3 regions of the Virgibacillus sp. FSP13 genome follow, and region 1 is predicted to be linked to each of the others. Evidence: riboswitches for the same ligand, from Rfam matches in the RefSeq annotation. Region 1 holds a riboswitch; each other region holds the start of a gene.
The links. A riboswitch is a leader RNA that binds a small molecule or an ion and turns the genes downstream of it on or off. The one in region 1 is predicted to bind S-adenosylmethionine.

Region 1 (2,267 bases):
TATTGGGCATCACATTTGCCTCCATTGTCATCAGTATCAACTGGTTAACTTATATTTGGGCGGTAAATAATGATCATGTTATCCAGGCAAGCTTAGGGTATTACATTAACCCACTTGTCAGTATTTTGCTGGGAATCATTGTTTTAAAGGAGCGGTTAACGCGAAAACAGTTATTATCGTTTGTTATCGCTGGGATCGGTGTCATTAACCTTACTGTCAGCTATGGCGTTTTTCCCTGGGTATCGTTACTACTGGCAGTAAGTTTTGGCCTGTATGGATTGCTGAAAAAAACAGTTGATATCAGTGCCATGTTCGGCTTAGCAATTGAAACATTAATTGTAACTCCAATTGCACTTATTTATTTACTAGCAATACCGAATGGTGCATTTGCTTTTAATAACATTTTTACTAGTACATCACTTTTATTAATTGGTGCGGGTGTTGCAACAGCTGTCCCGCTTTTATTATTTGCAAGTGGGGCAAAGCAAATTCCTTTATCCATGGTTGGCTTTTTGCAGTATATTGCACCAACCATCATGTTGATCCTTGGTGTCTTTCTCTACCATGAAACATTTTCAACGGCACATTTGCTATCATTCTCGTTAATTTGGATTGCCCTCATTATTTACATGGGCTCCGCTCAGCGCCGACCTGTTAAAAAAGTACAAAAGCGGGCTTCTAGTTAAGTAAGTACCGGCAAGAGTTTAAACTTTTCTAAAAAAAGGTGTTGACGAACATACGAAATCAGTATATAATTCTTGTTAAATTAAATTTTCAAATATTTTAATCTCTTATCAAGAGCGGTGGAGGGAATAGGCCCTGTGAAGCCCGGCAACCATCAGGCTAGTACGCTAGCTGTGAAAGGTGCTACATCCTACAGGTCAATCATGATCTGGAAGATAAGGGGAGGAACCGTAAACGATACGCCCTCTTCTTAGGAAGAGGGCTTTTTATATCCCCTCCTCTCCCATCCAATTTGACCGTTCGTTTTCACCACATTCATAAGGAGGAATTATTTATGGCAAACTTTCATTTTCACGATCAAGAAACCGTATTACTTCATGGGGGGCAGGAACCAGATCCAACAACCGGTTCACGTGCAGTACCAATTTACCAAACAACATCATACGTCTTCCGCGACACAGAGCATGCCCAAAATTTATTTGCCCTGCAGGAACCAGGCAACATTTACACACGAATCGGTAATCCTACTGTCGATGTCTTTGAACAGCGTTTGGCACAGCTTGAAGACGGTGTAGCCGCTGTTGGTGTATCATCTGGAATGTCTGCGATTACGTTGGCAATTTTAAATCTGGCTGGTTCAGGTGATGAGATTGTTGCTGACAGCAATTTGTACGGTGGAACCTATAACCTGTTTGCAACAACATTGCCCCGCTACGGGATCACGGTAAAATTCGTCGATGGTACTGATCTTGAAGAAATCCGCGGTGCAATTACAACGAAAACAAAGGCGATTTTTGGAGAAATAATCACAAATCCAAGCCTTAACGTACTTGATGTTAAGGCCGTAGCAGAGATTGCGCACGAAAACGATATTCCCTTAATTGTTGACAACACATTCGCAACACCATATATTACCCGGCCAATAACCTGGGGTGCTGATATTGTTGTACATTCTGCAACGAAATGGATTGGCGGACACGGAACAACCATTGGCGGAATCGTTGTTGATGGCGGGCGGTTCAATTGGGATAATGAGAAATTCCCAGGGTTTACCGAACCAGATGAAAGCTATCACGGTATTCGCTACGCTGACATCGGTCCCGCAGCCTTTGCAACAAAATTACGGGTACAGCTCTTACGCGATATTGGTGCATGCCTAAGCCCACAGAATGCATTTTTACTATTACAAGGGCTTGAAACATTGCACTTACGCGTGGAACGCCACAATAAAAATGCCGAAGAAGTTGCGACATATTTACAAGACCATCCGGCTGTTGAATGGGTTAATTACCCTGGTCTAGCCAGTCACCCATCACATCAATTAGCCAAAAAATATTTACAAAACGGGTTCGGCTCGATTATTACATTTGGTATCAAAGGTGGGCGTGAGGCAGGAAGAAAATTGATTGACGGCATTACAATCTGGTCCCATGTAGCAAACGTTGGCGATGCCAAATCATTAATTATCCATCCGGCTTCAACGACACACCAGCAATTAAGCCCAGCAGATTTACAACAGAGTGGTGTTACAGAGGAGCTTGTACGTCTCTCCATTGGTATTGAGCGGGTACATGATATTTTAG
Region 2 (2,267 bases), on a different contig from region 1:
AAGGCCATATATTGATTTACTTTGCTAACTTCAAGCCTTAACGCACGACTTCCATTGATGACAGTGCGACTGTGGCGCTCGAGCCATGCCAAGACAGCTTCAGTTAATTCGGCTGCAAAGCGGTGCTCTCTTGTATGGGAAGACGCACTCATACGGCTATAAAAAACACCTTCTGGAGGAACAGTCGATAGGTCAACTGTTCCTTCATCTAGATGCCATTCTTCATATGGTAACTGCAATTCAGTTAATCGTTTTGTCAAATGCTCGGTCCATTCATTATTTTCATGAAGCACATATATTTTTTCCGACATTCCAATGCCTCCTATTGGTTTATTTTTAAGTTACGTTTCTCCTCGACAAGTGGCATTACTTTTTCCGAAAAGCGCTTCATTTCCTCTAATTGTGGAGAGAATTGTAAGAGTAAAAGGTCAACTCCAGCATCCTCAAATTCGATGATGCGATTAGCAATTTGCTCAGGTGTTCCGATTAAGTTTGGACGCAATCCCCGGTTGGAAACGGAATAATCATTTAGTTTTACTTGCTGCTCAAGCTGTGATTTGCTGACAAAATCTTGATATCCTGCATAGCCGTCCGCATTTTTAACATCGGTGATCCGTTTCCATTCTTCTACTACCTCTTCTTCCGTGTCACGGCAAATGATGTATGCAGCCAATCCGAATGATTTAAATGTAGATTTTCCTGCTGCTTCTCGGCGTGCTTTCATATCCTCAACTTTTGCAGAAATTTCTTCTAATGTTCCTCCATGCATCACGTAGGCATCACAATTATTGACAATGACTTCTTTTCCCCGTTCACTCTCACCGCCTGCGTAAAGAAGAGGATTTGGCCGTTGCACTGGCTTCGGTTCCAAATGTGTATTGGCGACCTCATAAAATTTTCCTTTATGGCTGAACGTTTCTTCGGTCCAGAGCCCTTTCATTACTTGTAAAAACTCCTCGGTACGGTTATATCGTTCGTCGTGTGCTGTGAAATCCCCACCGTATTGACGCGCTTCCTCTTCCCACCAGCCTGAGACTACATTAAATGTGAAGCGGCCGCCCGAGATACGATCAATGTTAGCGGCCATTTTTGCAGTTACAGCTGGGTTATGGAATACAGGACGCATTGCCGCCATAATTTCGATTTTTTCTGTAACAGCTGCAAGTGCTGCAGCTGTTGACCAAGCTTCCAATGAGTCATGTTCAATTCCTTTTATATCGTTTAGATACAATTCAGCAATTAATGTTGTATCATATCCCCATTTTTCTGCTGACTGAATCACTTCTTTTGCGTAATCAAATGTTGGTGGCATGTGTTCATTATCTACATTTCGTAACCATCCACCAAAAATAGGTAGCCAAAAACCGTATTTCATTAATAACCTCTCCCTTTTCACCATAAATTGTATGACAAGATGAAGTGCCAGAAATATGTTTGATCACATTTTTCATAAATAAAAAAACCTCTTCGATAAGAAGAAGTTTTGTACATGGCTTCCATCTTATCTTGCAGCCGTTAAACGCTGCTGGAATTAGCACCTTCCTGATCATTATCAGTGGGTTGCCGGGTTTCATCGGGCCATTCCCTCCACCACTCTTAATAAGAAATGTATTAAATTAAAGTAATCATACCAGAAAAGTATGTATTAAAGCAATCAATAAGTGAATTTCACTCATTGGAGGGACTACGAAAGGACGTTGCGCTTTTGGTCGCCCTATTCGTTAACGAGGGTTAAAAGAACACTGAAGCAATAACAATAGAAATAACTAAATTCAACTGCTAGAATTTAGTTAGGTTCAAGAAGGGTGGCAAAAATAATGAATCAAAAAGTGATCATAAACAATAGGACAATTAATGTCGACAATTTTTACGAAGATACAGTTGTGAATAAATCTAAGGCCGAAAAATTACTTAAAATAGGATTTGATTTTAAAGTTAGCAGCAGTGACTACCACGAAATTACAACCTTGCTATATGCTAATGATTTTCATGTGAAAGTTCCAGAAAAAAATCTCGAATTTCACGCAACTATTTACTCCTATTCGACGTCAATTACAAATCTCTATCAAGATGGTGCAGTTGGTGATTTTAAATTGGAATTAATGGAGGAATAAGCGCTTAGCTGAATACAACGTAACAGATTATTTTTACAAACAAAGGAATATTCTATATTTGACGGATATATTCAACATCCCTATAATGAACAACTATGTGTTATTTAAAAAAGGGCAAGTTGTGGTTTTTCGTAATTGTAGTTTGGTTATTAT
Region 3 (2,267 bases), on a different contig from region 1:
AAAATTATTACAACGGCAGGCTCACAAGAAAAATTAGGTTTTTGTCAGTCGCTTGGCGCAGATGTTGGAATTAACTATAAAGAACAGAACTTTGCGGAGGAAGTTTTAAAAACCACCGATCAAGAAGGGGTAAACGTCATACTCGACTTCATTGGTGCTTCCTATTGGGAGAAAAACTTACGAAGCATTGCAATCGATGGACGCTGGGTGCTGATTGGTGTACTTGGTGGAACAGAGGTTGAAAAAGTAGATTTAATGTCAATTCTTGCAAAGCGAATCCATCTGAAAGGGACATTATTAACGCCAAGAAGTGATGCCTATAAAAAAGCTTTGACAGAGGAATTTATTCAAAAGGCAATCCCCCTATTCAATCAGAAAAAGCTGAAGCCAATTGTTGACCATACCTTTGCATTCAAAGACATTCAAGAAGCACATCGATATATGGAAGCAAATAAAAATATTGGTAAGATAGTCATTTCTGTTAACTAATCATTGTTACAATACCACCTTTTGAAATTTTTAAAAAATGCATTGACAAAGCTTCATAACGGTAGTATTGTATTAAACAATATCAAATGAATATTTTGTAACTTCTTATTCAGAGAGGTGGAGGGAATTGGCCCTATGAAACCTCGGCAACGGACTTTTTTATAAAGAACTGTGCCAAATCCAACAAGCATTCGCTTGAAAAATAAGAAGAGTGAGCGGAATTAAAATGCAAATCTCTTCTTATGAATATCATAAGGAGGGATTTTTTATTTCCATATGCAAATAAACAACTAAATAGCAAGACTTCTTATCCAGAGAGGTGGAGGGGCTGGCCCTATGATACCTCGGCAGCGGACTTGTAAAAGTACTGTGCCAATTCCAGCAAGCAATAGGCTTGAAAGATAAGGAGAGGGAAACCCGTAAATGCCTCTTCTTGTTTTTCAAGAAGGGGTATTTTTTCATTTTAAAGAGGAGGGGAATAATGATTACTTTTGAGAACGTAACGAAGATATACCAAAGTGGCGAACAACAGATAGAGGCACTGGATGATGTTGATTTACAGATCGAAAAAGGCGAAATATATGGTGTTATTGGATTTAGTGGCGCCGGAAAAAGTTCATTGATACGTTGTGTGAATTTACTTGAACGACCGACTTCTGGAAAAGTAGTTGTAAATAATCAGGATCTACTCAGTCTTTCTCCAAAGGAACTAAGGGAAGCAAAACGAAGCATCGGAATGATTTTTCAACACTTTAATCTACTAAATTCAAAAACGGTTTTTACGAATGTGGCAATGCCGTTATTACTAATGAAGACACCTAAGGAAGAAATTAAAAAAAGAGTTAATGAACTGTTGGAGTTTGTCGGACTGAGTGATAAGGCTGATAATTACCCAGATCAGCTTTCAGGTGGCCAGAAACAACGAGTAGGTATTGCGCGAGCCTTGGCAACACAGCCATCCGTTCTATTGTGTGACGAGGCAACATCGGCACTTGATCCGCAGACAACGAATTCAATCTTGAGGCTTTTGAAGAAAGTTAATCAGGAATATAACATTACCATTCTAATCATTACTCATGAAATGGGGGTTATCCGTGAAATATGCGATAAGGTGGCAGTGCTTAACCAGGGTAAAGTGATTGAATCAGGATCTGTATTTGATGTATTTGCCCAGCCCAAAACGGAAATTGCCCATAATTTTGTAAGTACAGTCATGCACGATGAAATACCGAAATCAGTCCATCAATTAATTGAATCCCAAGAATCTACCAATCAAATTTATCGAATTGTTTTTGTTGGGGAATCAGCAGGTTATCCGCTGTTATCGCAAATAGCTAAACGATTTGATGTAGAGGTAAATGTTTTGTTTGGTAGTATTACGGAATTGCAAGGGACACCATTTGGTAACTTAATTGTGAAGTTTGCAGGTGAAACGAAAGAAGTGAGTAGAGTTATTATGCATATTAACCAACAAAAAGTAACGGTTAAGGAGGTATTAGAGGATGTTAGTTGATTGGGATCAAATTCTCGCGGCCCTATGGGAAACAGTTTCGATGGTTGCATTTTCATTATTATTCGCTACGATCATTGGCTTACCATTGGGAATCCTGCTCGTTGTAACACGTAAAGGACATTTATGGGAAAATGCTCCAGTATTTAACGTCCTAAATGCAATTGTAAATGTGTTTCGATCGATACCATTCATTATTTTGATGGTTGCAGTTATTCCATTTACCCGACTAGTTGTAGGAACATCAATTGGAACCGCAGCAGCAATT

Region 2: it holds a riboswitch for S-adenosylmethionine, as region 1 does, so the genes downstream of both, ACW2QC_RS11775 (LLM class flavin-dependent oxidoreductase) here and ACW2QC_RS11180 (aminotransferase class I/II-fold pyridoxal phosphate-dependent enzyme) in region 1, are expected to answer to the same signal.
Region 3: it holds a riboswitch for S-adenosylmethionine, as region 1 does, so the genes downstream of both, ACW2QC_RS15580 (methionine ABC transporter ATP-binding protein) here and ACW2QC_RS11180 (aminotransferase class I/II-fold pyridoxal phosphate-dependent enzyme) in region 1, are expected to answer to the same signal.

The regions. Positions count from the first base shown of each region.
Region 1 is NZ_JBSVKG010000011.1:14,295-16,561, forward strand. Features, by position in the region: gene rarD (EamA family transporter RarD) at 1-686, shown strand, start outside; SAM riboswitch class I at 789-906, shown strand; gene ACW2QC_RS11180 (aminotransferase class I/II-fold pyridoxal phosphate-dependent enzyme) at 1,019-2,267, shown strand, end outside.
Region 2 is NZ_JBSVKG010000012.1:42,583-44,849, forward strand. Features, by position in the region: gene ACW2QC_RS11770 (ATP-grasp domain-containing protein) at 1-311, opposite strand, end outside; gene ACW2QC_RS11775 (LLM class flavin-dependent oxidoreductase) at 323-1,375, opposite strand; SAM riboswitch class I at 1,499-1,606, opposite strand; gene ACW2QC_RS11780 (DUF3219 family protein) at 1,818-2,114, shown strand.
Region 3 is NZ_JBSVKG010000021.1:50,538-52,804, forward strand. Features, by position in the region: gene ACW2QC_RS15575 (NAD(P)H-quinone oxidoreductase) at 1-489, shown strand, start outside; SAM riboswitch class I at 592-698, shown strand; SAM riboswitch class I at 794-897, shown strand; gene ACW2QC_RS15580 (methionine ABC transporter ATP-binding protein) at 971-2,002, shown strand; gene ACW2QC_RS15585 (methionine ABC transporter permease) at 1,992-2,267, shown strand, end outside.